3 regions of the Mesorhizobium sp. DCY119 genome follow, and region 1 is predicted to be linked to each of the others. Evidence: predicted binding sites of a transcription regulator. Region 1 holds the regulator's gene; each other region holds the start of a gene.

Region 1 (10,095 bases):
CGCACGGTCGACTATCTGTCGTTGCCCAAGTCACTGGTCGAGCCGATCGCCGCTCCGTCGCAGGATGTGCTGGCGAAATGGTTCGAAGAAAACAAGAAGACCTATGCAGCGCCCGAATACCGCAAGTTTTCCTACGTGAAACTCGAACCTGCCGACATTGCCGACGAGGCATCGGTGGGCGACGATCAAATTCGCGAGGATTACGAGAAGAACAAGGCGCGCTACACCACGCCGGAAACCCGGACCATCGAGCAGCTTGTCTTCAAGACGCCTGAGGCGGCGAACGCAGCGCTTGATTCGATCAAGGGCGGTGCGACCTTCGACAAGGTCGTGGTCGCTGAAGGAAAGACGCAGGCCGACACGCTTCTCGGCACTGTCGCCAAGGACCGGATTGCCGACAAGGCCGTCGCGGACGCCGCCTTTGCGCTGGGCGCCAACGAGGTGAGCCCGGTCGTGCAGGGTGCATTCGGCCCTGTGCTTTTGCGCGTCACCGAAATCAAGCCTGCGGTGGAAAAGCCACTCGCCGAGCTGTCGGCTGAAATTCGCAAGAACCTGGCGCTGACCGAGGCCAGCCGCGTCCTGATCCAGACGCATGACGCTTATGAGGATGCTCGTGCCAATGGCGAATCGATGAAGGAAGCCTCCGACAAGCTTAAGCTCAAGGTCGTGACCATCGACGCCATCGATCGTTCAGCCCTGCGTCCGGATGGTTCGATCGTCAACACATTGCCCCAGTCGCGCGAACTGATTCAGGCCGTCTTCCAGGCTGACGCCGGCATCGAAAACCCGCCCGTCACCATCGGCTCGAGCGGCTATGTCTTCTACGAGGTCGAAAGTGTTACCGCCGCCCGCGATCGCACGCTGGACGAGGTGCGCGAAAAAGCAGTTGCCGACTGGACCAAGCAGGAGACGGCGGCACGGCTTGCCGCCAAGGGTGCGGAATTTCAAAAGCGCCTGAAGGACGGCACATCGCTGGATACGCTGGCAAGCGAACTGTCGCAGGAAAAGCAGACCAAGCGCGGGTTGAAGCGCGAAGCTGACGATGCCGATTTCGGCAAGCCGGGCGTCGCCGCAGCCTTTGGCGTCGGCGAAAACGGCGTCGGCGTATTCCCTGCCCCGGCCGGGGATGCACAGATCCTGTTCAGGGTTGCTGAGGTGTTCGAGCCGGCCGGCGCAGGCGCCGATACAGTGCCGGAAGATGCGCGCAAGCAGTTTGCGGCCGGTATGTCGGATGATCTTCTCGACCAGTTGGTGGCGCGGTTGCAGACGCAGTATACCGTCGAGATCAACCGAAACGCTGTCACCCAGGCACTCGCCTTCTGACGATGACCACGCTCAAACCGCATCTCGCCAAGGTCGCCACGGGAGCGGCCCTGACTTTCGAGGAGGCCAAGGAGGCCTTCGACATCATCATGTCGGGCGATGCCACGCCCGGCCAGATCGGCGCTTTCCTGATGGCGTTGCGCGTGCGCGGCGAAACCGTCGAAGAAATCTCCGGCGCGGTCGCAACGATGCGCGAAAAGATGCTGCGGGTCGATGCTCCTGCGGGAGCCATCGACATCGTCGGCACCGGCGGGGACGGCTCGCACAGCGTGAACATTTCCACCGCTTCTGCCTTCGTCATTGCCGGCTGCGGCGTGCCGGTGGCCAAGCACGGCAACCGTGGCCTGTCCTCACAGACGGGCGCGGCCGACGTGCTGATGGCGCTTGGCGTGAAGATCGACCTGACGCCCGAGGCGATCGGCCACTGCATTCATGAAGTCGGCGTCGGCTTCATGTTCGCGCCGGCGCATCACCCCGCGATGCGCCATGTCGGACCGACGCGCGTCGAACTCGGCACCCGCACGATCTTCAACATCCTTGGCCCCCTTTCCAACCCGGCCGGCGTCACCCGCCAGATGGTCGGCGTGTTTGCAGCGGAGTGGGTGGAACCGGTTGCCGAGACGCTGAAAGCACTGGGCGCGGAAAATGCCTGGGTGGTTTATGGCGACGGCTTTGACGAGATCACAGCGACCGGCGAAACCAATGTGGCGGAACTGGCGGACGGCAAGCTGAGGAGCTTTGTGGTGACGCCTGAGCAATTCGGCCTCAAGCGGCATATCAAGGATGATCTGCGCGGTGGCGATGCGGCCTTCAACGCCAAGGCGCTGCGGGATATGCTGTCGGGAGCGCCCGGTGCCTATCGCGACACGGTGCTGATGAATGCAGGTGCCGGCCTGGTCGTTGCCAGCAAGGCCGCAACGCTGGCGGACGGCATTAAAGCTGCAGCGGCAGCGATCGACAGTGGCCACGCGCTCGGTGTTCTCGACGCGCTGGTAAAAGTTTCGAACGGATAGAACGATGGCCGATATTCTAACCAGGATCGAGGCCTACAAGCGCGATGAGATCGCAGCCGCCAAGGCCAGCACACCGCTTGCAGAACTCAAGGCACGCGCCCGCGACGCAGATGCACCGCGCGGCTTTCAGGCTGCCTTGCAGGCCAAGCGCGATGCCGGCGGCTTCGCGCTGATCGCCGAAATCAAGAAGGCAAGCCCGTCCAAGGGCTTGATTCGGCCCGATTTCGACCCGCCGGCGCTGGCACAAGCTTATGAACAAGGCGGCGCGGCCTGCCTTTCAGTGCTGACCGACACGCCGTCGTTCCAAGGCGCCCCGGAATTCCTGACCAAAGCGCGCGCAGCCTGCAAACTACCGGCCCTGCGCAAGGATTTCATGTTCGAACCTTATCAGGTCTATGAAGCACGCGCCTGGGGCGCGGATGCCATTCTGATCATCATGGCCAGCCTGACGGACGACGATGCCAAGGCACTGGAAGATGCGGCCTTCGAACTAGGCATGGACGTTCTGATCGAAGTGCATGACGAGGCTGAGACAGAGCGGGCACTGAAATTGTCCTCGCAACTGGTTGGCATTAACAACCGCAACCTGCGGACCTTCGAGACAAGCCTTGAGACGTCGGAAAGATTGTCATCGCTGGTGCCCGACGACCGCTTGCTGGTCGGCGAAAGCGGGATCTTCACCCACGAGGATTGCCGGCGGCTGGAGCGTTTTGGCATCGGCACATTCCTGGTGGGCGAAAGCCTGATGCGGCAGCAGGACGTGGCAGCGGCAACGCGGGCGCTGCTGACTGGCAAGGCCGCGCAAGCGGTAAACGGCTAGGCCATGAGCGGCAAACCCGCCCTCACCCATCTCGGCGTCGAAGGCCAGGCGCATATGGTCGATGTCGGCGAAAAAGCTGAAACAGAGCGCACGGCGATCGCCGAGGGCTTCGTCACCATGTTGCCCGAAACGCTGAAACTGATCCGGGATGGCAATGCCAAGAAGGGCGATGTGCTCGGCACCGCCCGCATCGCCGGCATCATGGCGGCCAAGCGGGCACATGAGCTGATCCCGCTCTGCCACCCGCTGCTCCTAACCAAGGTTTCGGTCGACATCGAAGCTGACGATTCCCTGCCCGGCCTGCGCGTGACCGCACTTGCCCGCGTCACCGGCAAGACCGGTGTCGAAATGGAAGCGCTGACGGCGGCTTCCGTCGCCTGCCTGACCATCTACGACATGGCCAAGGCCGTCGATCGCGGCATGGTCATTTCCGGCATCAGGCTGGTCCAGAAGACCGGCGGCAAATCCGGCGACTACCGGGTGGACGCATAGATGGCACTCCTTCCGGTCGCCGAGGCCCTACAGCGACTGCTAGATGGCGCCGGTCCCGGCAACGCGGAATCCGTAGCGTTGGCCGAGGCTGCCGAGCGCGTGCTGGCCGAACCTGTACGAGCGCTGCGCACGCAACCGCCGTTCGACGCATCGGCCATGGATGGATATGCGGTGCGCAGTGCTGACGTCGCCAATGTCCCGGCAACGCTGCACGTTATCGGCGAAGCTCCGGCTGGGCGGCGCTTTGCCGGCAAAGTAGAGCCGGGTCAGGCCGTCCGCATCTTCACGGGAGCGCCGATGCCGGATGGTGTCGATACCATCGTCATTCAGGAGAACACCCGAAAGCTCGATGGCAGAACCGTAGAGGTCACCGAAACGGTGGATGCCGGTCGCCACATAAGGCGCCGGGGCCTCGATTTTTCCACAGGCGACCTGCTGCTGGACAAAGGCAGGGTCCTGGACGCGGGTGCGCTTTCGCTTGCAGCCTCGGCCAACCACCCTCGCCTTCCCGTCGTGAAAAAGCCGCTGCTGGCGATCATCGCCACCGGCGACGAGCTTTTGCCGCCGGGCAGCGAACCAGGCCCCGACCAGATCATCGCCTCGAACAGCTTCGGCGTGGCAGCGATCGCCGAATCGGTTGGCGCAAGGGTGCTCGACCTCGGCATCGCGCCCGATCGCAAGGAGGCCATCGCGGCGCTGATCAAGCGAGCCATGGAGGCCGGCGCAGACGTGATCGTGACTCTGGGCGGCGCATCCGTCGGCGATCACGACTTCATCCACGACGTTTTGACCAGCGAAGGCGTAAAGCTCGATTTCTGGAAGATCGCTATGCGGCCCGGCAAGCCGCTGATGTTCGGCCGACTCGGGCACACCCGCTGCATCGGCTTGCCCGGAAATCCGGTGGCGAGTCTTGTCTGCTCGCATCTGTTCCTGAAGCCGCTGCTGTCGCGACTTGGCGGGCGGCACCATGTGTCTGATATCCATGAGGCTTTCCTCGGCGCAGCAATGCAGGCCAACGATCTGCGCCAGGATTATGTGCGCGCCGTTCTTCGAGACGACGATGCCGGGCTCGTAGCGACGCCGTTCGAGATCCAGGATTCCTCAATGCTGAGGACATTCACCGAGGCCAATGCGTTGATCATCCGCGAACCTTTTGCGCCGGCGGCCGAGGCTGGTGCGCCATGCACCGTCCTGAGGATTCGCTAGGTCAGGCCTATCGATCGGCACATATCCGATCGACTGGTTCCAATATCGGCGCGTTCGCGTATTGTTTCCAGTACCTTAAGATATTCATTAAAATTTAAACGGTTGCAGAACACAAATGGAACAGATAGTGTTTGTTCTGGTTTTGTTTTTGGTTTGATTCTTCGGGGGTGGCCATGCTGACGCGCAAGCAACACGAGCTTCTAATGTTCATCCACGAGAGGATGAAAGAAGCGGGAATCCCGCCTTCCTTCGATGAAATGAAGGAAGCGCTCGATCTGGCATCGAAATCCGGCATCCACAGGTTGATCACTGCTCTTGAAGAGCGCGGGTTCATTCGCCGGCTACCGAATCGCGCTCGCGCACTCGAAGTTCTCCGCCTGCCCGACTCCATGGCCCCCGGGCTGGCACCGCAGCGCGCGAAATTCTCGCCGAGCGTCATCGAGGGCAGCCTAGGTCGACGCCCCCCGGAACCTGCGCGCGGCCCTGTAGCCGGGAATGATGATGTCGGCTCCGCCGTTTCGATCCCCGTAATGGGCCGGATCGCTGCCGGTGTGCCGATCGAAGCCATCCAGCACAAGACGCATTCAATCTCCGTGCCGCCGGAGATGATCATGGGCGGCGAGCACTATGCGCTTGAAGTCAAAGGCGATTCGATGATCGAGGCCGGTATTTTTGACGGCGACACGGTGATCATCCGCAATGCCAATACGGCAAACCCCGGCGAAATCGTCGTTGCGCTGGTAGATGAAGAGGAAGCCACGCTCAAGCGCTTCCGCCGCAAGGGCGCTTCCATTGCGCTGGAAGCCGCCAATCCAGCCTATGAAACGCGGATTTTCGGACCTGACCGTGTGAAGGTCCAGGGCAAGCTGGTGGGATTGATCCGGCGTTATTGACGACACGCGGCAGCGCCTGACTATGGTTTGGCGCTTCGCGAATTTGAGTATCTCGACTTTTTTAACTGATTGTTCGCCGGCTTACTTTCTCTCCGCTGATAAGGCGGCAGTCCTCTCGCCTCTCGAGAAAATGCTCGTTGTGTATGCCAGGGGCGGTATGGTTGTGTCAGCGCGAAACGAATTTCGGCACGACGATCCGAAATGTCGCCATAGAGATAGACGGCGGCGCTGCCGAACTTGGCCAGTTCGCGCTTGGTGACAACCAGCGGGACGGCGTCTTCGCAGACATCCTCGGCAGTCGCGTCGTCGATCACGATGAGGCTGGCATAGTCGCACGCGCGTCGCGCGGAACGCCAATCGGCAGCGTGAGCGATGATTGCGCCCGATCTGTGCGTCGCCAGACACAGACCGTTATGGCAATCGAAACCAGCAGCGAGCGAGTTCACCGGCTTTTCGCGAGATTGTCCCGACGAAACGGCCGTATCGCTTGATGCAAGGTCGGCCGCTTCAATTTCCGCGGAATCATCGAAGGACGCGTCGGTTGGTGAATTACGGCGCCCAGCCCGGCTCGACCTTTTCTTGCCGGCATCATTGATCGTATCGACCGGCTTGATCAGATATTCCGACAACAGCGCCCGCTTCCAGTTTTCGATGGTGAATTCGTTCGGCCGACGACGCAGATCAACACCCCCACCGCCGCAAAACGGAACAACTGTTGATGCGAAGGCAGCAGCAAAAGCAAAGCTGACAGGACGGCGCTGCCACCAAACATCGGCAGGAAATCCGGCTCAGCCTCGAGCCCGTAATAGATGATGGCACCGAGCGCCAGAAACACCGGAACGAGAAGAAACGGCGTGCCGCGCTCAAGTTCCAGGACGATTGCCGACGCGAAGGAGCGCGTGGCGCGTGCGCGCGACGGGACAACCTGAAGCTTCTTGCGCCAGGCTGCCGGCAGAAGCGGCGGTCGAGATTTCCAAGGTGCCAGCGGTGTCGGAGCCGGTTCGGCTGATGGTAATCGCGAGGGAGGCGAAACAAGCGGCGCGTCGAGCGGATAGGCAAATTGCGCCCGCTCGCTCACCTCGCCTGTGGATGTCTCGCGCGCCATCCAGGTTTCCCCAATTCGGGGCCTGGCCGGCGCGCGCGCACCTCGCGCCGTTCTCGGCTTGCCCCTGCCCCTTGCACCCCTGACCAGCCATGCTACATGAACGCTACCAAATTGCCATGCGTGCCATCTTCGGCTCTCGCCGGCCCGTCCCTGCCTTCTGGAAATCCTATGTCCGACACAGTCATTACCCGCTTCGCCCCCTCGCCCACCGGCTATTTGCATATCGGCGGCGCCCGCACGGCCCTGTTCAACTGGCTCTATGCGCGCCACACCGGCGGCACGATGCTGCTGCGCATCGAAGATACCGACCGCGAGCGTTCCACGGATGCGGCGACCGCAGCTATCCTGGACGGCCTTGCCTGGCTCGGTCTGCACTGGGAAGGCGAGCCGGTATCGCAGTTCGAGCGCGCGCCGCGCCACCGCGAGGTAGCGGAGGAACTGGTGCGCGCCGGCAAAGCCTATTATTGCTACGCCTCGCCCGAGGAGCTTACGGAAATGCGCGAAAAGGCCCGCGCCGAGGGCCGCCCGCCGCGCTACGACGGCCGCTGGCGCGACCGCGATCCTTCCGAGGCACCGGCCGGGGTGAAGGGTGCGATCCGCATCAAGGCGCCTGCCGAAGGCGAGACGATCGTGCGCGACCGCGTGCAGGGCGATGTTCGCTTTCCCAACAAGGATCTCGACGATTTCATCATCCTCCGCTCGGACGGCAACCCTACCTACATGCACGCAGTCGTGGTCGACGACCACGATATGGGCGTCACCCATATCATCCGCGGCGACGACCACCTGACCAACGCTGCGCGCCAGACGGTCATCTACAACGCCATGGGCTGGGATGTGCCTGTCATGGCGCATATCCCGCTGATCCACGGCGCGGACGGCGCCAAGCTTTCGAAACGCCACGGCGCGCTCGGCGTCGAGGCTTACCGCGCCATGGGCTACCTGCCGGCGGCGTTGCGCAACTATCTCGTCCGCCTCGGCTGGAGCCATGGCGACGATGAGGTGATGTCGCTCGACGACATGATCCGGTGGTTCGACATCGATGACGTCAACAAGGGTGCGGCGCGCTTCGACTTCCAGAAACTGGAGGCGCTGAACGGCCTCCATATGCGCAAGATGGACGACGCAGATCTGCTCGACATCTTCATTGCGACGCTGCCTTACCTTGAGAATGGCGCGGCGATTTCCGAGGGGCTGAACGAAGACCGCAAGAAGCAGCTTCTGGCAGCACTGCCCGGCCTGAAAGAGCGCGCCAAGACATTGGTCGAGCTCGCTGACGGTGCGGCATTCCTGTTTGCCGCGCGCCCGCTTGCGATGGACGAGAAAGCTGCCGTTCTGCTCGGCGAAAAACCGCGCACGACCTTGCGTGGCGCGCTGGACGCTCTCAAAAATGTGAATGACTGGAATGCGGCCACGACAGAGGCTGCGATCCGCGAATTTGCCGTCGCCAACGAGCTGAAACTCGGCGCTGCAGCGCAGCCTTTGCGAGCCGCCTTGACCGGAAAAAGCACCTCTCCCGGCGTGTTTGACGTGCTTGCCGTGCTGGGTCGCGAAGAAAGCCTGGCACGCATTTCGGATCAAATCGATTAAGGCGTTCTGGCCTCATCGACGGGCATTGAAACCCGTCTGCTGCGGTGCAACATTAGCATCACTGCCTAACTTGGCACGCCTTGAGAAATGCGATAGCAAAAGCGCGCATTTCGATATGCCTTACATATTGCGTTGCAAGAAACCGCGTTTGACGCGGGATGGAAACGAAGGGAGTTTGCAATGACCGAATCGACAGCGAAACTGGAATTTGGCGGCAAAACCCACGAGTTCAAGGTGCGAAGTGGCTCCGTCGGACCAGACGTGATCGACATCGGCGCACTCTACAAGGATACCGGCGCTTTTACCTACGACCCCGGCTTTACCTCCACGGCGAGCTGCGAGTCGGAAATCACCTTCATCGATGGCGATGAGGGCATCCTGCTGCATCGCGGCTACCCCATCGACCAGCTGGCCGAGCACGGCGACTTCCTTGAGGCCTGCTATCTGCTGCTTTACGGCGAATTGCCGACCAAGGCGCAGAAGGACGACTTCGATTACCGCGTCACGCGCCACACCATGGTGCATGAGCAGATGTCACGCTTCTTCACCGGCTTCCGCCGCGACGCGCACCCGATGGCGGTAATGTGCGGTGTGGTCGGGGCACTGTCGGCCTTCTATCACGACTCGACCGACATTTCGGACCCGCACCAGCGCATGGTCGCTTCCATCCGCCTGATCGCCAAGATGCCGACCATTGCGGCCATGGCCTACAAATACCACATCGGCCAGCCCTTCATTTACCCGAAGAACGAGCTGAATTTCGCGGCCAACTTCCTGCATATGTGCTTCGCCGTGCCGTGCGAGGAATACAAGGTCAATCCGGTGTTGGCGCGCGCCATGGAGCGCATCTTTATCCTGCACGCCGACCACGAGCAGAACGCCTCGACCTCGACCGTTCGTCTGGCCGGCTCGTCGGGCGCCAATCCCTTTGCGTGCATCGCTGCCGGCATTGCCTGCCTGTGGGGTCCTGCACATGGCGGCGCCAATGAAGCTGCGCTCAACATGCTGGCCGAGATCGGCCATGTCGATCGCATCCCCGAATTCATCGCTCGCGCCAAGGACAAGAACGATCCGTTCCGCCTGATGGGCTTTGGCCATCGCGTCTACAAGAACTACGATCCGCGCGCCAAGATCATGCAGAAGACGACGCACGAGGTTCTGGGCGAGCTCGGCATCAAGGACGATCCGATGCTCGACGTGGCGATGGAGCTGGAAAAGATTGCCCTGACCGACAGCTATTTCATCGAGAAGAAGCTCTATCCGAACATCGACTTTTATTCCGGCATTACGCTGAAGGCGCTCGGCTTCCCCACCACCATGTTCACGGTGCTGTTCGCTGTTGCACGCACGGTCGGCTGGATCGCCCAGTGGAAGGAAATGATCGAGGATCCGCACCAGAAGATCGGCCGCCCGCGCCAGCTCTATACCGGCTCGCCGGAGCGCGACTACGTGCCGATCGCCAAGCGCTGATCGTTCAGATATTCCGCATTAAAAAAGCGCCCTACCGGGCGCTTTTTATTTCGCTTTTTTTCTGGCGATCTCAGCAAGAACTACATCTGCGGCAATGTCGCCGGACGGTCGTTCGGTCGCCATGCGCTTTGCCACTTCGGCAAAACCATCCTTCTGCCAGGTCCGGAATGCGGTATCCGAAAA
Region 2 (10,095 bases), 1.0 Mb from region 1:
CAAGCTCTTAGGCGGATTTCGGCACTGATCACGCCGTCGGGCAAGATCTATATCAGCCTCCGCATGGGGCCTGGTGATCCCGCCCGGGGTATCTGGCCGGTCAGTTCTGACGAAGTCGACAGGTTGGCCGCGACCCAGGGCCTCACGATGACTAATCTAGGAGCACAACCCGACCTGCTCGGTCGCGCCGAGGTCTACTGGGAGACACTACTCGTCGGCAGGTAATTGCCATTGCCGGCCCACGCAAGTGGCCCTGGAAGCTTGATCTTTGTGTCGCTCGGCACTCCACAAACTTTTCGCGACTTTGAAGAGCAAGACTTCGCCGTTCTCGCGCCAAAGCTGGAGGACAAGGAGTGCTCTATCGACACCCGCGTTCGAGACTGTAGTCTGCGGTAATGACTTTTAACGGCGATCCAGCAAAGCCGCTACCGCGAGGAAAAGCACGAGGTGAGCGCGGAGGGAGCACCGGCTATCTGCGGCTGCGCTCGTTCCTCAACGATTCCATGTCGATGAGCCATGTATATCAGCCTCTGATGATCAGGACGATCCTGGCCGGCGGCGGCGCGGCCACGCGCCGTCAGATTGCCGCCAACTTCCTCGCGGCGGACCTCAGCCAGCTCGAATACTATGAGCAGATTACCAGAGGCTATCCGACTCATACGCTCAAGCGTCATGGCATCATCGAGCACAGCCGGGGCGTCTATCGCTTCTCCCAAGATATCCCCGTGCTCAACGAGTGGGAGCGTGCATCGCTGATGGCGTTGTGTGATGCCAAGGTCGCTGAATATGTCGCCCAGCGTCAGGACGCCATCTGGCATCATCGCTCGCAGAATTTCGACCCCATTCCCGGTACCCTCCGTTACGAAGTCCTCAAGCGAGCGCATGGGCGATGCGAGGCGTGCGGTATCAGCAATCAGGAGCGAGCGCTCCAAGTTGACCATATCATCCCCCGCACTAGAGGTGGGTCGAATGATCTGTTCAATCTGCAGGCTTTGTGTAGCGTCTGTAATGCGCAGAAGCTCGATCGAGATACTACGGACTTCCATTCCGCGCGCATCGCTTACGCGCTGCGCGACGACAGCTGTCCGTTCTGTACCTTGCCCGGCGAGCGGATAGTAGCCAAGAACGAACTCATCCTTGCGATCCGTGATGCCAATCCAGTTACTGCAGGCCACACACTGCTAATCCCGCATCGTCATGTTGAAGATCAGACGGGCCTATCGCAGCCTGAGATCAATGCTCTGCATGCGCTCCAGACGCAAATTATCGGTCAGCTTAGGGAGGAGGACACTACAATCAGCGGATTCAACTTCGGCAGCAACGCCGGCGCACCAGCCGGTCAGACGATTTTCCACTGCCACATTCATCTCATCCCGAGGCGAATTGGGGACATGGAGAACCCGAGGGGTGGCGTTCGTGGGGTAATCCCTAACCGTCAGGTATACTAGCCGGGGTACAATAGCCGGATTGTGCTCATGCTATCTTGGCCGGCAGCCGCACTCTCGTTCCGGCGACCTCCTTGTAGTCGGCCAGCAACTTCGAGTCGCTGCCGAGACCGGCCATGTGGAACATTAGCCGCCGCAAGAGCGGCTTGCCACGGGGAACTATCACGCCACGCGCTGGATCCCAGATTACCCCACGGTATGGCGGGGCTGAAATGTCCACTGGCATTGCTCTTAGCTTCGCGACTGCCTGCGGGATAGTGAGTTCACGCTCATCGGCAAAGGCGACAACAGTCCGGGTGAAGTTCTCGAGCCCGATGGAGCGGAAAAGGATATGCCCTCCGCTCGCACTACGGTGCTTCCTCGTGACCGCTCTGGGGTCTTCGGCCGTCCTCACATCTGCCACCGCTTTGAATGCCGTGGCCAGCGCGGAAAAGTAGTCGGTCGCCAGCTCGTGGAAATGATCCAGCCGGGCATCGGGCGGGCGATTGAAGCGTAATGTCCTATCAGACCGCTTTCCGATCTCATGAAGGAACAAAATCTTGAGGACGTCGTAGAGCGTGGCGATCGTCATCAAGGCGGTTTTGTTCGCGACGGGCATGCTCAGGCTTGAAATCACTGCCGTGCGCGGATCCCGGAAGGCGGAATCATTCTCAACTAGACGCCGGGCTACGATCGCCATCGCGTCATCCTCGTCGAGTGCAATGATGTCGAGCTTCTGCACCGGTACAGCAGTCTTGTTGAGCGTAGTGAACAACCGACGCGTTCTTCGCCTGCCGGCGGCATCGTTGCGATGTGCCACTAGGACCACAGGGAGGGTGTCGTCGCCGAAGTCCAGGTCCTCACTAGTTGCTTGGCGAATTCCGGCGAGGCGATGCTGTCCGTCCAGGGCGAAAATGCGTTCCTTTCCCGAGAGCATCAGGAATCCAATTCCCTCCTGGGCTTGCTCCGATAGCAACCGCAGGCGCGACGGGTCGCTTGGCGCCCGGAAATTACCGATTTCCAGCCATTCCGGGGATCCGCCATATGTGGCGAGGACCAGTGAGTTGAAGAACCGGTCAGGCGTATTCGACAAGTATTCGGCGATATGCTTTGCCCGCTTGCCGGTCAGGCGGCGTTGGATGAGCGCTGACAGAGCTTTGTCGGGATGAATCTCCTCGGCGTAGCGCACGCGGGCACCAATTTCTGCGACAGGGACGATGCAGACATAGTAAACCCAGGTTCCGAAGGAACCCCTGAGCGCCGCGAGGGTGAGCGAGCCCGGCATCAGCTTAGAAGGCCGCTATGATAGTGGGAGCAAGGTCGGCGTCGAAGTCCGTTCGGTTGACGGGAGGAATGACGGCGCTGATGAAGGCTGTCTCCATCATCTCTAGATCCACGTTCGCCTGCGGCAAGGGTACGAAATTAAAAAACAGATCATTCCGCCAGTTCTCCAACAAGAACCTGATTCTTGCCCTTCCTGTGTCGTTCCGCTGGTGGCCTAGATACTGCCCGAACCTCTTTCTGAGATTTGCATTCTTTGATTCGTGCCCGGTGATTCCGACGTACATCATGTATCCGTGGATCGGTAGCTTGCTGGGATCGAGTTCGACAGTAAATACGTAAATTCCTCGCTCCGTGGGCACGAGAGCCTGGCTCCCTTTTTGGAAACGCACCTTTTGCCATTGTAGCTTGTGGCGACTCTTGAACCGACGCCAACGGCCTATGTCCATGTGGAACGCCGCAAATTCGCCCTTCAGCTTCTTTGTCGACCTGACCAGATCAAGCTTGCCTGCCACTCGTCTTAACCCCCCGCGATTCTATCGATCCAATGCAATATATTCGCCCGCTATCAACAAAATTTGGATTAACTTGCGACGGGACGTGCTGTCACCTGCCCTGAGTTTGAGCAAGCCGTGAGACATGATCAACACCTTCGGCCTGCGTGAAGGGTGCTGAACGGCGCGAGTATCGAGAGCGCAGCACTGCAAAAGCTCAAGACGTTACCCAGATTCGCAATAGCGTCGGCGTTCGCTTGAAAGCTCGGTCTTTCGAGCCCCTGTTGAGGACAACCCAGTCGCCAGTGTCGAAGTCCCTGCCCAAACCCGCTACAGCGACGCGACGGCGGCATGGCCGCAGCGCAGATCGGCGTGGGCGCGGTGATCGAGGGCATGTCCGATCGCACCCGGAACTTTCTGCCCTCAAAGTTGGCAGCGGCTACGACACGCGCGCTGCCGAGCCACCGACCGCCACCGGCTTGCCGCGCAGATCCGGGTCGTCGCGCTGTTCGACCGAGGCAAAGAAGGCATCCATGTCGATGATCTTCCGAAGGATGGCCGTGCCCTGCCTCCTCCGCTTATCTTCCTGACCGTTGTCAATTCGCCCACAGCGCCGTCCCTGCGTCAGCGGTCGGCATAGCAAAATATACCACAACTCGATGGAGTGCAGTCTGGGATCAACTTCGATGCGCCGCGACGAGTCCGATTGACTCCTGCACTCCAAGAGAACAAATAAGGAACATATCAGCCCCGAAATCCATTGGGAAGACTGTTTGAGAGTAATTGATTCATGGGTCAGCCCGCCGCCAGCCCTGCTATCGCTGCGCTTCGTGAGCGAATCGCACGCCTCGAAGGCGGGCCGGCGCGCAACCGCGCGACGCTTCCGTTCGGCGTTCCCTCGATCGACAAGGCCCTGCCGGGAGGCGGGCTGGCGCTCGGTGCATTGCATGAGGTCGCGGGCGGCCGCAACGGGGCGATCGATGGCGCAGCGGCAGCGCTGTTTGCCGCCGGCGTCGCCGCGCGCACGAAACGCAAAGTGCTCTGGTGTGTCACCCGGCAGGATCTCTTCGCCCCTGCCCTCGCCCAGGCCGGACTGCTGCCCGGCCGCGTCGTCTATTTCGAGGCCGGTGACGAAGCCTCGGTGCTCACCTGCTTCGAGGAAGGTCTTCGCCATGGCGGCTTAGGAGCCGTCGTCGCCGAGCTGGCGCGCTTGTCCATGGCGGCGTCCCGCCGGCTGCAACTGGCCGCCGAGACGTCCGGCGCTATCGGTATCGCCATCCGCCGCTGGCGTCGACAGATCGAGGCGACCGATTTTGGACAACCGACCGCCGCGGTCAGCCGCTGGCGCGTGACCGCCCTTCCCTCCCGCCCCTTGCCAGTCCCCGGCGTTGGCCGCGCACGCTGGCAGCTTGAACTGATCCGGGTGCGGGCTGGAGAGAGCGCCGATTTTGAAGTGGAGGCCTGCGATGACAAGGGTCGTCTCGCTCTATTTTCCGACCTGGCCGACCGATCGTCAGCGGCGCGCAATGGGCCAGTCCGCGCCATCGGCTGAAACGCCGATCGTCATGCTCGGCCGGCAGGGAAACCGGCGGATCGTGCTGGCGGCCGATGTGGCGGCGCGCGCGGCGGGGCTGCGAGTCGGCATACCGGCGAGCAAGGCGCAGGTTCTTGTGCCTGGCCTCCTGAGTTTTGACCTGGATCCGGCAGGCGATGCCGAGGCGCTCGACAGAACGGCGCTCTGGTCGCTGCGCTATGCGCCGATCGTCGCCGCCGATCCGCCCGATGGCCTGATCATCGACACCACCGGCGCCGAGCATTTGCATGGTGGCGAGGAGACGATGCTCGAGGGGTTGGTGTCGCGCATGGCAGCGTCCGGCATAGCGGCCCGGGCGGCGGTGGCCGGCACGTGGGGCGCCGCCCACGCCTGTGCGCGTTTCCTGGCCAGACCCACCTTCGTCGCACCCGCGCGACAGGATGCGGCGATGATGCGCGATCTGCCGATCGGCGCCCTGCGTCTTCCTCCTGACATTGTCGAAGGCCTTCATGCGCTCGGCTTCGAGCGCGTGGCCGACGTCGAGGCGGCTCCGCGCGCCTCTCTCACCCTGCGCTTCGGGCCCGAGCTCGGCCGCCGTCTCGACCAGGCGACAGGCCGGCGCAGCGAACCCTTCGATCCCATCCGGTCTCCCGAACTCGTCGAGGTGCGCCGAGCCTTCGGCGAGCCCATCGGCGCCGCCGAGACCATCGCCCGCTATACCGGCAAGCTCGTCACAGCCCTCTGCGAAGCGCTTGAGGCCGAGGGGCTCGGCGCCCGCCGGCTCGACCTGCTGCTTCACCGCGTCGACAACCGCATCGAGGCCATTCGCGTCGGCACCGCCGTCCCGGTGCGCGACGTCAAGCGGCTGAGCCGGCTCCTCACCGACCGCATCGAAACAGTCGATCCCGGCTTCGGCATCGAGTTGATGACGCTGACCGCGACGCTCGCCGAGCCCTTCGGAGCCAGGCAGATCATCTCTTCGCTGGTCGAGGAACCGGAGCCCGACATCGCCGATCTCATCGACACGCTCGCCAATCGCATCGGCGAACAGCGGCTCTATCGGTTTTCCCCAGTCGAGAGCGACGTGCCCGAACGCTCGTTTCGCCGCGTAGCGGCGACCGCGCCCGATGACGGGACAAGCTGGCCGGGCGAATGGCCCCGCCCGCCGCGCCTGCTTGCGCATCCCGAACCCATCGAGACCATGGCCCTGCTGCCCGACCACCCGCCGGTCTGGTTCAGCTGGCGCGGTATCCGGCGTCGTGTCGCGCACGCCGACGGTCCCGAACGCGTGTTTGGCGAATGGTGGCGGCGCGATGCCGAACTGATCGCCGTCCGCGACTATTTTAAGGTCGAGGACGAGTCAGGCGATCGTTTCTGGATCTACCGCGCCGGCGATGGCGAAGATCCGGATACGGGCTCCCACAAGTGGTTCCTGCATGGGGTCTTCGCATGACCGCCCCGCGCTATGCCGAGTTGCAGGTCACCAGCCACTTTTCGTTTTTGCGCGGCGCCAGCTCTTGCGATGACCTCTTCGCGCAGGCTGCCAGGCTCGGCATCGAGGCTTTGGCGGTCGTCGACCGCAATTCGCTCGCCGGCATCGTCCGAGCCCATCAGGCCGCCAAGGACACTGGCATCAGGCTCATCGTCGGCTGCCGCCTCGATCTGGTTGATGGCATGTCCGTGCTGGTCTATCCGACCGACCGGGCCGCCTATTCCCGGCTCTGCCGGCTGCTGACCCTGGGCAAGAAACGCGGCGGCAAGGCAAAGTGCCTGCTCAAATGGAGCGACCTCGCCGACTACGCCGAAGGCCTGATCGCGATCCTCGTTCCCGATCCCGCCGACGACACTTGCGCGCTGCAACTGCGCCGACTGCGGGAGACCTTCAGCGACCGCGCCCATCTGGCACTCACATTGCGCCGCCGCCCCAACGACCAGCTTCGCCTGCATGAACTCGCCAACCTGGCCACCAGGATGCGGGTTCCGACGGTGGTGACGAACGACGTTCTGTTCCACGAGCCCGGCCGGCGCATCCTGCAGGACGTAGTGACGGCCATTCGCCACAACATCACCATCGACGAGTTGGGGTTCCGGCGCGAGCGCCATGCCGACCGCTATCTCAAGCCGCCCGAGGAAATGGCACGGCTGTTCTCGCGCTACCCGGAAGCGCTCGCGCGCACGCTCGAGATCGCTCGGCAATGCCGCTTCTCGCTTGACGAACTCGCGTATCAATATCCCGAAGAGAAGATGCTGCCCGGCCTGACGGCGCAGCAGGCTTTGGAACAGCTCACTTGGCAAGGCGCGGAGCGGCGCTATCCCGAGGGCGTACCCGACAAGGTGGTGGCGCTCATCAAGCACGAACTGCGCCTGATCGAGACCCTGCGATACGCCCCCTACTTTCTGACCGTGAACGCCATCGTGCAGTTCGCGCGCAGTAGGGACATCCTGTGCCAGGGCCGAGGATCGGCCGCCAATTCCGCCGTCTGCTACGTGCTCGGCATCACCAGCATCGATCCCGAGCGCAACAATCTGCTGTTCGAGCGCTTCGTCTCGCAGGAGCGCAACGAACCCCCGGATATCGATGTCGACTTCGAGCATGAGCGGCGCGAGATCGTCATGCAGTGGGTCTACGAGACCTATGGTCGCGACCACAGTGCGCTGTGCTCGACGGTGGTGCGCTATCACACCAAAGGTGCGGTCCGCGATATCGGCAAGGCCCTCGGCCTGCCCGAGGACGTCACCAAGATGCTCTCGTCCCAGGTCTGGGGCCACGGCGAAGGCATCGACGAAACCCGCGCCCGGGAGCTCAATCTCAACCTGGCTGATCGCCGGCTGCGGTTGACGCTCGAACTCGCGCAGCAACTCGAGGGTACACCACGCCACCTGTCGCAACATCCGGGCGGCTTCGTTCTGACCAACGACCGGCTCGACGACCTGGCGCCGATCGAGCCGGCCCGCATGGTCGATCGTCAGGTCATCGAGTGGGACAAGGACGACATCGACATTCTGAAGTTCATGAAGGTCGACGTCCTGGCCCTCGGCATGCTCACCTGCATGAAGCGCAGCTTCGATCTGCTGGCCGAACACAAGGGGATGACCCTCGACCTGGCCACCATCCCGGCCGAAGACCCGGCGATCTACGCCATGATCCGCAAGGCGGACACGATCGGCGTCTTCCAGATCGAGAGCCGCGCCCAGATGTCGATGCTGCCCCGCATCAAACCGCGCACCTTCTACGACCTGGTCGTCGAGGTCGCCATCGTGCGGCCCGGCCCCATCCAGGGCGACATGGTCCACCCTTATCTCCGCCGCCGCGAAGGTAAGGAACCGGTCGAGTTTCCAACGCCCGAGCTCGAGCGCGTGCTCGGCAAGACCTTGGGTGTTCCGCTGTTCCAGGAGCAGGCCATGCAGGTCGCCATGGTCTGCGCCGGCTTTTCCGCCGGCGAGGCCGATCAGTTGCGCCGCGCCATGGCCACGTTCAAGCACACCGGCGGCGTCAGCAAGTTCGGCGACAAGCTGATCGGGGGAATGATCGCCAACGGCTACACGCCGGAATTCGCGGCCACCACCTTCAAGCAACTGGAGGGCTTCGGCAGCTATGGCTTCCCCGAGAGCCACGCCGCCAGCTTTGCGCTCATCGCCTACGCCTCGAGCTGGATGAAATGCCATCATCCCGATGTCTTTTGCTGCGCGCTGCTCAACTCCCAGCCGATGGGTTTCTACCTGCCGGCCCAGATCGTGCGCGATGCCCGCGACCATGACGTTGAGATCCGCCCCGTCTGCATCAATGCCAGCCGGTGGGACTGCACGCTGGAGCCGATTGGCGAGGATGGAGCCTTTGCCGTCCGCCTCGGCCTGCGCCTGGTCAAGGGCCTGGCCAATGCCGACGCAGCCGCGATCGCCGCGGCCCGAGCCGACGAGCCCTTCGCCTCCATCGACGATCTTTGGCACCGCGCCGGCGTGCCGGCGGCATCGCTCGTCCAGCTCGCCGAGGCCGATGCCTTCCGTCCCAGCCTGGGCCTGGCGCGCCGCGAGGCTTTATGGGCGCTCAAGGGCCTGCGTGACGAACCCTTGCCGCTCTTTGCGGCCGCCTCGGCCCGCGAGCGGCAGACAGTGTCGGAAATTCACGAGCCTGCCGTGGCGCTGCGGTCGATGACGGCCGGCCGGGAGGTGGTCGAGGACTATGGCCATGTTGGTCTCACCCTGCGCAACCATCCGCTCTCGTTCCTGCGGGCCGACCTTGCCCGGCGTCGTATTGTCACCTGCGCCGAGGCGATGCAGGCGCGCGATGGCCGCTGGCTGGAATCGGCGGGCCTCGTCCTGGTCCGCCAACGCCCCGGCTCGGCCAAGGGCGTGATGTTCCTGACCATGGAAGACGAGACCGGCGCTGCCAATGTCGTGGTCTGGGTCAAGGTGTTCGAGAAATTTCGTCGCGTGCTGCTCTCCTCCTCGATGCTGAGCGTCAGGGGCAAGATTCAGCGTGAGGGCGAGGTGGTCCACCTCGTCGCGCATCACCTCACCGACCTCTCGGGGGAACTCGCCAGCGTCGGCAATCGCGATGTGGCGTTTCCGCTTCCGCATGGGCGGGGCGATGAAGCCCATCATGGCGGCCCAGGCATCGATCCGCGCAGCCTGCCCAAGGGCTTCAGACCACGTGACCTTGTCGACCCCACATTGCAGGTCGATCCTATCAAAGTGAAGACGCGGGACTTCCGGTAGATTCCTGATCGCCGGTGACGCCAATCTCTTGTGAGGACCAACTGTCGATTCAGACCGTCCTCGGGGTGGCGGCAATTTAGCCGCCCCCACCGTCTATTTGCCGTTACACAATTGCGATAGTCTTCCACTCAGATGTGTTCACAGTGAACCAGGTTCCGGTGGAGGAATATCTTGAAGGTTTTTCAGATCATCGGGGTGGGCCTGCTTGTCGGACTTGTTGTCTGGATCGTGGCTGTTTTCGCGTTCGGCATCGGCCGTCAGGCCGTCCCCGACGTGCTCGGCCTTGGCAGCGGATTCGAGGGCAACCTTCAACTCCCGGCCCAAGAGATCATCGCCACCTTGAACGCCGCTCGTGAGAAGATGCTCGGCATCAACGCTTTTGGCGGGCTGCTCCGGCTGTCAGGCGATATCGCCGGCTGGCTGAGCTTCGCGGCCACGGCGGCGATCACTCTCATCGTTGGCTCCTATGGCCGAGCTCCCGCTGCGGGTGGCGCGCCTGCGGATACGACGGGCCTTCCGGCGCGTAGCCTCCGGCTGATCGGTTTTCTCGCTGCCCTCGCCGCCATGTTGACGGCCTTCGGCAGCCTCGCCGTGGCGAACTCTCAAGACTACATCAAGCGGGCTGAAACGCTGCACACTGCACTTG
Region 3 (10,095 bases), 860 kb from region 1:
ATAGCGCCGTCGGCTGGCCGCGAAATGCCGCCTCGGTAATCGGCTGTCCCGTCTGGTCGGTCAGTGTGAAGGGCGCGCCATAAGGCTCGCCGCCGTGGCGGGTCTGATACCAGTCGAAGGTGAGCCAGCCGATGCCGGCAGCCATCAGAACCAATATGCCGACGAGGATTGAACGCATCATGATGTGGAATTTCCGCCCGTAAACCTGAATCTATCGTCTTTTTATTCGACTGCGATCTTGCCTTGGCCGCGATCTAGAAACACCAGGCAAGCCCGGCTTCCACCGTGGCCATGAAGATCGCTGCCCCGTTCTCCATCCACGCAGCAAAGGCCACGCCGGCCAGGGCGGCAAAAGCTACCGTGCCGATGATGATCTTTGCGGTCGTTGCGACCGGAGCCGAAAGGCGCTGTCTCATTGCCGCTAACATAGTCTTTGTGGCGATCTCGAAAAAGAGGCCATGATGCCGCTGGCGGTGGGCGCAAGGGCCGGCACTTTCGGCCTTGGGCTTGCAAGCTGGCTTACGCTGCCCCAATTGTTGCGAACGTAATTTTTCCTTGCAGGAGGTTTTCATGCGTCTGGCTTTGTACGGTGCTGTTGCTCTTCTTCTCAGTGCGGCCGCGCCCGCGTCCGCGCAGGAGGTCGGCAGGGTCGGTGTCGACTGGCTCGGCAACGACATCATCGTCGAGGCGGTGACGGATCCCGCAGTCGGGGGCGTGACCTGCCACATTTCCTATTTCGACCGCGGCGTGGTCGACCGGCTGCAAAAGGGCAACTGGTTCGAAAACCCCTCCGATTCCTCCATCTCCTGCCGCCAGACCGGGCCGATCACCATCGGCAAGATCGACATGAGCGAGGAGGGCGAGGAGGTGTTCAAGCAAGGCATCAGCCTGATCTGGAAGAAGCAGGTGGTGAACCGCATCTACGACAAGAAGAACGATACGCTGATCTATCTCTCGCATTCCCGTCAGGTGCAGGACGGTTCGGCCAAGATGGCAGTCACCACCGTTCCGCTCTACGGCCAGAACGTCGTCTGGTCAGAGGGCAAGCCGCAGTAGGCGCTATCTGCCCGGCTTGCGGGGCAAGGCGAGGCGGCGTAAAGCGCCAGCATGGATCCGAACCCCGCCCTTCGCTTCAAGGATGCCGAGCCGCGCATTCATCCGACAGCCGAGCTGAAAAGCTGCAAGCTCGGCCGTTACGCCGCGATTGGCGAGCGCGTGATTTTGCGCGAGGTGACGGTCGGCGACTTTTCCTATTTCGAGCGCCACGCCGAGGCGATCTACACGACGATCGGAAAGTTCTGCTCGATTGCCGCCAACACCCGCATCAATGCGCTGGAGCATCCGATCGAGCGCCTGACCACGCATAAGGTGAGTTACCGGCCGAACGAGTATTTCCGCTATCTCGGCGTTGATGGCGACTTCAAGGCGCGCCGGCAGGGCAAAGCCGTCACCATCGGTCATGACGTCTGGATCGGCCACGGCGCGGTCATCATGCCGGGCATCAGCATCGGCAACGGCGCGGTCATCGGCGCCAATGCGGTGGTGACGCGCGATGTCGGTGCCTATGAGATCGTCACCGGCGTGCCGGCAAAGCCGCTGCGCCGCCGGTTCGCGCCCGAGATTGCCGCCCGAATCGAAGCACTTGCCTGGTGGGACTGGCCGATCGGCCATCTTGCCGACGCCATCCCCGACATGCAGGCGATGCCGATAGAGGCGTTTCTCGATTGCTGGGAAGCGCGCAAACCCTGATTTTCCTAGGGTTTTCTCTGCATCAAGATGATCTGACGTGGCTTTCAAGCCGCGACGGTAACCATTTCCCTTAACGTAAAACATTAGCGTTAAAAAAGGGAAAACGGGTTGTATTAGTGGAATACTACAATTCAAGATTGCATGAATTGATTACGTGTGAATAATCAAACTCGGAGAACAAGACGGGAAGCAGAGGGAAACACTGTTAGCAACAAAGGAGAGCACATCATGAAGACGATCATCTATGCACTTACTGCTACTGTTGTTTCCTTCTCGGCTGTTTCGGCACATGCCGGCGGCTGGGGCTCCAACACCGGCAACTTCAGCCAGTCGAGCGGCCTCATCAATGTGTCGCCATCGATCGGCCTCGGCAATATCGGCCTTGGCGTCAACCTGCTGAACGGCTCGCCGATCCTCAGCGGAAACAACATCCTCAGCGGCAACAGCACCGGCATCCTGAACGGGAACAGCACGGGCATCCTCACCGGCATCCTGAACGGCGTCGGCATCAACCTCCTGGGCGGCAACAGCAGCTACAAGCTGAAGAAGTAACCGCCAGTCACAATCATGAGCATGCATGCAAGGGCAGGAGGGAGTTGCGCCCCTCCTGCCTGAAAACCTGCTCATAAACTCTACTCCGGCGGCCATCTGCCGGCGTTTTCTGCGCTTCCGGTACTCACGTACCCAAACGTACGCTCCGTTCCGGTTCTCGAAAACACCACCATCTGACTCGCCGGAGCGACTTTCTGAACAGGTTTCACGCACCTGCGCTAAATTTTCGTCCGTATGCCGACGAAGGCATCTACCGTCTTCTTCTCGACGTCGATCACCGTCAGGAAGCGCTGCGTGTAGTCGACGCGGACGACTAGCGAGACGGCCTTTGTCGCCTGGAAGCTGGCTTCGCCATAGAGGCCGTGGGCGCGCTCCTTGTTTTCGTAGAGCAGGTTTTCCTTGAGTTCGGCGAAGGCGCCGGTGGCAAGCGTCAGCCGTTCGTTCATCAGAAACCGCGCTTCGATCTCGCCGCGCTGCAGCCATGACGCCAGCGGGTCGTCGCTGTCGACGGTCTCGAAGCGGCCAAAATAGGCGCCACGCAGTTCGAAGCCATGCGGCAGCGGCTGAACGACGGCGACCCGCCACGTCGGGCGCACGCTTTGATAGATGTCCTGCGCGCCGCGCAGCATCTGCACGCCGAGCGCGCCGGTGATGCTGGCTCCGGTCTGGCCCTTGTAGCCGGCCTCCGCCTGCAGCGTGTATTCGGCGAGCGACAGGCCGACGGGTGGCGAGCCCAGCTTTTCCACCGAGACGAACTGCGCCGAAGACGAAACGCCATAGGCCGCCGGTCCGACAGTGCGCATGAGCTTTGCGCCGACCTGCGTGCGGTTCTTGTCGGGGTCGAGTTTTGTGCGCGGCAGGACATCGTCCTGGAAGCGCGACTCGCCAAGCAGTTCATAGGCATTGGCCAGTTCGAGGATCAATGCCGTGCCGCCACCGAGATCGATGCCGGCCTGCCCCTGTGCGCCGAACACCTGCTTGGGCGCGCGCGTGCCGATGATGAAGGGGCCGATGGCAAAATCGTCGCCTTCGGTCGAAAGCCTGTAGGTGAGGGTGCCGCGCAGTTCCAGCGCGGGGCTGACGCGCCTGGTTACGTCGAGCAATAGTGCGCCGGCGCGGTCGTCTTCTATCTTCACCGTGTCGTAGCGCGTCGCCTGGATTTCGGCGCCGAATTTTACCGTCCCGTCGTCGATCTGCCATTCGTGCTGCAACGAGCCGCGGATCAGTGAATACCAGTCTGGTATGGCGAATTCGCTGTCGAGCGCGTTGCTGGTCCAGTGGCGCTCGACGCTGGTGACGATCTTGGGTGCCGATGAGGGGGGCGATCCTGCCGGTGCAAGATCTGCTGCCACTGACGGCGTCGCCAGAAGAGCCAGCATGAGAGAGGCACTTTGGACCCGCACGGCACGCTCCGGGTTCGGCTTCGAAAAACCCCTTCCGCCTGCGGGGGTGTCGAGGCGGAAGGGGCTGGAGTACCCCGCCGGGAAGCGGAGGGTACGGGCTCTTGCCCGCCCCGAAACATTTGCACGCATTCGGCAAACTTCGCGTTATGGTTGCATGCTATCTTTGGTTGCATCGAATTGCGTTACGGCCGGCCGCCTTGGCGAGTTGACGGCGCGGGAAGCGGGTGGGCATGGTGCCTGCGAATGGAGAGATGATTTGACCGACTGGCTTGAGATCCTGAAAGAGCAGACCGAGGCGGGCGCCCGCATGGGCAAGGAAGTGCCGAAAATGCTCTCCGACCCCGACATCAGCGCCGAACAAGTCGGCTCTTTGTTCCACGCGCTGGAGGAACAGGCCCAGTTCGTCGAGAAACTCACCAAGATCCTCGAAAAATACGGCTACGATTTCGACATCATCAAAGCCGCCGAGACGCTGGAGGAGCGCTATGTCGACCTCGCGGCGGAGGCGGCGGAGAAGCTGAGGGCGATGCGGGGGTAGGGCATCTCTCCTTCTCCCCTTGTGGGAGAAGGAAGGGGCGCACCTCAAACCCCCGTCACGAACCCGTCCAGCACCCGCTTCTGTCCAGCCTTGTCGAAATCGATCGTCAGCTTGTTGCCGTCGACGACCGAGACATTCCCGTTGCCGAATTTCTGGTGGAAGACGCGGTCGCCGACCTTGAAGGGCGAGGGGGTGTCGGAGACGGATTTGGCGACGAGTTCGCCTTCGATGGTGCGGCTTTTGACCGAGCCGCGGCCGGCGCCATAGCCTGAATCGGTCTCGCCATAGCCGATGCGCTCCACCGCGTGGCCGGAGCGCGAGCCCCAGTTGCGGTCGGTTGCGTCATTGCGGTTCGCCTGTGCGCGCTGCCAGCCTGGTGTGGCATAGGTGTTGGAGAATGAGCCGGAATCCTGGCCGACATTGTCGAAGCGCGACGCGCCATAGGGGTTCTGGCGACCGCCGCGCCCGCCGGCGAAGGAGCCGCCGCCGTAGCCGCCATAGCTGTTGCCGGCTTCGGCCACTTCGACATGGGCCTCGGGCAGTTCGTCGAGAAAGCGCGACGGGATAGTGGATTGCCACAGGCCGTGGATGCGACGGTTGGAAACGAACCAGATGTGCAGGTTCTTCTTGGCGCGGGTGACGCCGACGTAAGCCAGCCGGCGCTCTTCCTCCAGCCCGGAGCGACCACCCTCGTCAAGCGAGCGCTGGTGCGGGAACAGGCCTTCCTCCCAGCCGGGGAGGAAGACGGTCTCGAATTCCAGCCCCTTGGCCGAATGCAGCGTCATGATGTTGACTGCGTCGAGGTTTTCGTTCTGCTCGCTGTCCATCACCAGCGCGACATGCTCGAGGAAGGAGCGCAGCGACTCGTATTCCTCCATGGAGCGGATGAGCTCCTTGAGGTTTTCGAGCCGGCCCGGCGCTTCGGCCGAGCGGTCGTTCTTCCACATGTCGGTGTAGCCGGATTCCTCGAGGATCGTCTCGGCAAGCTCGGTGTGCGGCGTGTTGTCGAGAGCCTTCTGCCAGCGCTCGAAATTGGCCGCGACCTCGCGCAAGGCGGCGCGCGGCTTGGGCTTCAGCTCGTCGCTTTCGGCGAGGTTTCCGGCGGCCTCCAGCATCGGAATGCGCAGCGCGCGGGCCGTGTCGTGCACCTGCCGTATGGCCGCTTCGCCAAGGCCGCGTTTGGGCACGTTGACGATGCGCTCGAAGGCGAGGTCGTCGGCCGGCTGGGCGACGACGCGGAAATAGGCCATGGCATCGCGGATTTCCTGGCGCTCGTAGAAGCGCGGGCCGCCGATGACGCGGTAGTTCAGGCCGAGCGTGACGAAACGGTCTTCGAATTCGCGCATCTGGAAGGAGGCACGCACGAGGATGGCCATGTCGTTGAGCTTGTGGCCCTTGCGCTGGGCGGACTCGATCTCCTCGCCGACGGCGCGGGCTTCCTCCTCCGAATCCCAGGCGGCGTGGACATTTACCCGGGAGTCGTCGTCCTCGACCTTTTCGGTGAACAGCGTCTTGCCCAGCCGCCCCTCATTGTGGGCGATGAGGTGGGAGGCTGCACCGAGGATATGGGCCGTCGAGCGGTAGTTGCGCTCGAGGCGGATGACGGTGGCGCCGGGAAAATCCTTGTCGAAGCGCAGGATGTTGTCGACCTCGGCACCGCGCCAGCCATAGATCGACTGGTCGTCGTCGCCGACGCAGCAGACATTCTTCTGGCCCGGCGCGCCGGTTTCCTGTGCCAGCAGCCGCAGCCACATATATTGCGCGGTGTTGGTGTCCTGATACTCGTCGACGAGGATATATTTGAAGCGCTTGTGATATTCCTTCAGCACATCTGGGTGGCCGCGAAAAATGCGGATCGGGTGGCAGAGCAGGTCGCCGAAATCGCAGGCGTTCAGCGTCTTCAGCCGGTCCTGATAGGCCTGATAGAGCTGGCGGCCCTTGCCGTTGGCGAAGGCGCGGGCGTCGCCCTCGGGAATTTCGGAGGGGCCGAGGCCCTTGTTCTTCCAGCCGTCGATCATCATGGCGAACTGGCGCGCCGGCCAGCGCTTGTCGTCCAGCCCCTCGGCCTGGATGAGCTGCTTGATCAGGCGGATGACGTCGTCGGTGTCGAGAATGGTGAAGTCGGAGCGCAGACCGGCCAGCTCGGCATGGCGGCGCAGCATTTTCACGCCGATGGAGTGGAAGGTGCCGAGCCATGGCATGCCTTCGACAGCCTCGCCGACCAGCAGGCCGACGCGCTGCTTCATCTCGCGCGCGGCCTTGTTGGTGAAGGTCACGGCGAGGATCTGGCTGGGGAAGGCGCGGCCGAGGCTGAGGATGTGGGCGATGCGGGTGGTCAGCACGCGCGTCTTGCCGGTGCCGGCGCCAGCCAGAACCAGAACCGGGCCGTCGATGGTTTCCACCGCCAGCCGCTGCTCTTCGTTGAGGCCTTTCAGATAATCCGGGGCCGAACCCTGCCGGGCAGCCATGGCGCGCGCGGCAATGCCACCGCCTTGCGCCGGCGCGCGCGCAGGGGCAGCGCGAGGTGCGGGGTCCTCGTCGAAGAAGGGCATGTCGTCTGGAAAGTCTGACATTTGCTCCGAATGTAGTGATTCGGGCCAGAAAGGCCAGAAGAAGCGCTAAAACAAAGCGCGAACAAGCTCGATCTGACGGTATCCGGCGCATAAGGCGTGTGTTTCGGCAGCTTGCGGCGGCGTAGGTGCTCCCATATCCGTCATTTGACAGTGTTTGCGGTTCGGCGGAAAACTGGCGCCTGACGACTCAACGCTTGGCCGTCGAGGGTTTGGCTTGCCTCGAACGGTCCCCGAAATCATAAGGGCAACGATCTTGGCAACGGTTATCACGGCGCTTGTCTTCCTAATTCTTGGGCTCTTCCTAGCCGGTGGCGGCGTGTGGCTCGCCACGGTCGGTGGCAGTCTCTACTACGTCATTGTGGGCATCGGCTTCCTGCTGACGGCGTGGCTGCTGTTCAAGCGTTCGGGGGCTGCGCTTTGGGTTTTCGCGCTGGTGCTGATCGGAACGCTGGCCTGGGCAATATGGGAAGTCGGTCTCGACTGGTGGCAGCTTGGACCGCGAGGCGGTGTTGTCGTGCTTCTGGCGCTGTGGCTGCTGACGCCGTGGGTGCGGCGGCGCCTGACGGCTTCCGGCGGCGCAATTCCGCTGGCGGCCGGCGTTCTTGCCGCACTGATTGCGGCAGGCGCGTCGATGACGGTCGATCCGCAGGACATCGCCGGCGAGTTGCCGACGGACAAGGTCGCCGCCACGCCGGATCTCGGCGGCGGCGACGTGCCGGCGGGCGAATGGCATTTCTACGGCCGCACGCAATATGGCCAGCGCTATTCGCCGCTCGACCAGATCACGCCTCAGAACGTCTCGACGCTGACGCCGGCATGGACCTTCCAGACCGGAGATGTGCGCACGTCGGCGGACGTGCCGGAAACGACCTATCAGGTGACGCCGCTGAAGATTGGCGACACGCTTTATATCTGCACGCCGCACAACTGGGCGATTGCCATCGACGCGGCGACCGGCAAGGAAAAGTGGCGCTTCGATCCCAAGATCGCCGAGGACAGCGACCGCCAGCACCAGACCTGCCGCGGCGTGTCCTATTACAATGACACCAAGGTCGCAGCCGGGCAGCCCTGCGCGCAGCGCGTCTACCTGCCGACCTCGGATGCACGCCTGATCGCACTCGATGCGGCTAACGGGCAGGTTTGCAGCGGCTTTGCCAATGGCGGCACGATCGATCTCTACGCCAACATGCCCTACAAGCAGCCGGGCTATTATTATTCGACTTCGGCGCCATTGATCGCCGGAGGCAAGATCATCGTCGGCGGTGCGGTCAACGACAACTATGCAGCCGACGAGCCGTCGGGCGTCATCCGTGCCTATGATGCCGACACCGGCGCGCTGGTGTGGAACTTCGATTCCGGCAATCCGGACAAGACGACGCCGATCGCTGCCGGCGAAACCTACACGGCGAACTCGCCCAACATGTGGTCCACGCCAAGTGCGGATGAGAAGCTCGGCCTGCTTTTCGTGCCGCTCGGCAACAAGACGCCGGACCAGCTTGGCATGGATCGCAGCGAGAATGTCGAAAAGTTCTCGTCATCGATCACCGCGCTCGATCTCAACACCGGGCAGATGCGCTGGGTGCGCCAGACCGTGCATCACGATCTGTGGGACATGGATATTCCCGCACAACCGAGCTTGGTCGACATTAATACGGACAAGGGCGTGGTGCCTGCGCTCGTCGGTCCGACGAAGCAGGGCGACATCTATGTGCTCGATCGCCGCACGGGCGAGCCTGTGCTTTCCGTCACCGAGATGCCGGCGCCGGGCGGTGCGATCGAAGGCGACCACGCATCGCCGACGCAGCCTGTGTCTGCCCTGACCTTCATGCCGCCGCCGCTGACCGGCAAGGACATGTGGGGCATCACCATGTTCGACCAGCTTGTCTGCCGCATAAAGCTGACGCAACTTCGCTACGAGGGCCGCTACACGCCGCCATCGCTGCAGGGCTCGCTGATCTATCCCGGCAATTTCGGAACGTTCAACTGGGGCGGCGTCGCCGTCGACCCGGTGCGGCAGGTGATGTTCGGCATGCCGACCTATCTCGCTTTCACGTCAAAGCTTATTCCCCGCGCCGACGTGCCGCCGCCGGATGGTTCGAAGGGTAGCGAGCAGGGCCTGAACCGCAATGAGGGATTGCCCTATGCGGTGGTGATGGGGCCGTTCCTGTCGCCGCTCGGCATTCCCTGCCAGTCGCCGCCCTGGGGTTATGTCGCCGGTGCCGATCTCAGAACCGGCAAGATCGCCTACAAGCACCGCAACGGCACGGTCTACGACATGACGCCGCTGCCGCTGCCCCTCAAGGTCGGCGTGCCGGGCATTGGCGGGCCGATGATCACCGCCGGCGGCGTCGCCTTCCTGGGCGCTGCGGTCGATGACTATTTCCGGGCCTATGATGTGACGACAGGCCGGCAGCTCTGGGAGGCGCGGCTCCCGGCCGGCGGCCAGTCGACGCCGATGACCTATACGGTGGCCGATGGACGGCAATTCGTGGTGATCGTCGCCGGCGGTCACGGCTCGGTCGGCACCAAGCCGGGCGATTACGTGATGGCCTACACGCTGCCGAAATAGAGCGCAGGAAAGCTTGAAGAGAGCGGGAGAGGAAAGCTTCTCCCGCTCTCGGCTATACCGAGGCCTCGCAATCGCGACCGGCTTTCTGTCCTATTGTTCCTTCCTACACGCAAAAAAGCCGCACTCGGCGCGGTCAATTGCGGGCATCAAGGCGCGGATAACAGCGCTTGAAAGACAGGGGGACAGCACGATGAAAGTCTCTTACGACGACGTCAGGCGCACGAAGACGGCGAGACTGGTCATGATCGACGGCCACAGGGTGCGCGTTGATCAGCGGGCCATCAAGGTCTGGAGAAAGAACCCCGACGCGGTTTTCAACGCCGTTCTGGATTCCCACACAAGGGAATACCGGATGTCGGGCCACGAGACCTTGCGATCAGGCGACTAGGCGCAGATACGAGGGTTGCTCGCATCCGGCCGCAACCCCCGTCTTTTCCGAGATAATCTATTTCTTCAGTCGGCGCTCTTCGGGAACGTCGGCAGTTTGGCGATGTCGTCGGCATCATGCTGGACGATCAGCGTTGCCTTCAGCGTCTTTGCGATGTGACGCAACCGATCCATGGAAGCAAGCGATTCGGCCCTGTCGGTGTTGAATGGCGGGACGTTTTCGGTCTCCAGCTGTTTCTCGAAATGGGCGACGTCTCCGCTGAGCAGAACCGACCCGGTATTTGCCAGCTTTACCAGCAAGCCGTAGCTGCCTGGCGTGTGGCC

The links. The regulator LexA, encoded in region 1, represses DNA repair genes until DNA is damaged. The targets are predictions, from matches to a motif close to TGTTCNNNNTGTGTTCNG.
Region 2: DZG07_RS19415 (ImuA family protein) is a predicted target of LexA. The motif match lies at 3,924-3,941, and genes of this name have one in related genera.
Region 3: DZG07_RS10165 (UvrD-helicase domain-containing protein) is a predicted target of LexA. The motif match lies at 6,862-6,879, and genes of this name have one in related genera.

Annotation. Positions count from the first base shown of each region.
Region 1 covers NZ_CP031834.1:2,959,602-2,969,696, forward strand. The annotation lists gene DZG07_RS14410 (peptidylprolyl isomerase) at 1-1,323, shown strand, start outside; gene trpD (anthranilate phosphoribosyltransferase) at 1,326-2,336, shown strand; gene trpC (indole-3-glycerol phosphate synthase TrpC) at 2,341-3,156, shown strand; gene moaC (cyclic pyranopterin monophosphate synthase MoaC) at 3,160-3,648, shown strand; gene glp (gephyrin-like molybdotransferase Glp) at 3,649-4,854, shown strand; gene lexA (transcriptional repressor LexA) at 5,028-5,747, shown strand; gene DZG07_RS14440 (hypothetical protein) at 5,768-6,376, opposite strand; gene DZG07_RS14445 (hypothetical protein) at 6,361-6,825, opposite strand; gene gltX (glutamate--tRNA ligase) at 7,021-8,442, shown strand; gene gltA (citrate synthase) at 8,623-9,912, shown strand; gene lpxB (lipid-A-disaccharide synthase) at 9,958-10,095, opposite strand, start outside.
Region 2 covers NZ_CP031834.1:3,996,152-4,006,246, forward strand. The annotation lists gene DZG07_RS19390 (class I SAM-dependent methyltransferase) at 1-225, shown strand, start outside; gene DZG07_RS19395 (HIT domain-containing protein) at 396-1,448, shown strand; gene DZG07_RS19400 (DGQHR domain-containing protein) at 1,474-2,709, opposite strand; gene DZG07_RS19405 (GIY-YIG nuclease family protein) at 2,714-3,220, opposite strand; partial or broken gene DZG07_RS19410 (DNA polymerase IV) at 3,577-3,734, opposite strand; gene DZG07_RS19415 (ImuA family protein) at 3,990-4,751, shown strand; gene DZG07_RS19420 (DNA polymerase Y family protein) at 4,666-6,186, shown strand; gene DZG07_RS19425 (error-prone DNA polymerase) at 6,183-9,449, shown strand; gene DZG07_RS19430 (hypothetical protein) at 9,621-10,095, shown strand, end outside.
Region 3 covers NZ_CP031834.1:2,101,328-2,111,422, forward strand. The annotation lists gene DZG07_RS10135 (SCO family protein) at 1-181, opposite strand, end outside; gene DZG07_RS23825 (hypothetical protein) at 255-416, opposite strand; gene DZG07_RS10140 (CreA family protein) at 571-1,056, shown strand; gene DZG07_RS10145 (DapH/DapD/GlmU-related protein) at 1,108-1,749, shown strand; gene DZG07_RS10150 (hypothetical protein) at 1,978-2,301, shown strand; gene DZG07_RS10155 (hypothetical protein) at 2,520-3,704, opposite strand; gene DZG07_RS10160 (hypothetical protein) at 3,961-4,242, shown strand; gene DZG07_RS10165 (UvrD-helicase domain-containing protein) at 4,287-6,815, opposite strand; gene DZG07_RS10170 (glucose/quinate/shikimate family membrane-bound PQQ-dependent dehydrogenase) at 7,069-9,384, shown strand; gene DZG07_RS23830 (hypothetical protein) at 9,575-9,772, shown strand; gene DZG07_RS10180 (N-acyl homoserine lactonase family protein) at 9,838-10,095, opposite strand, start outside.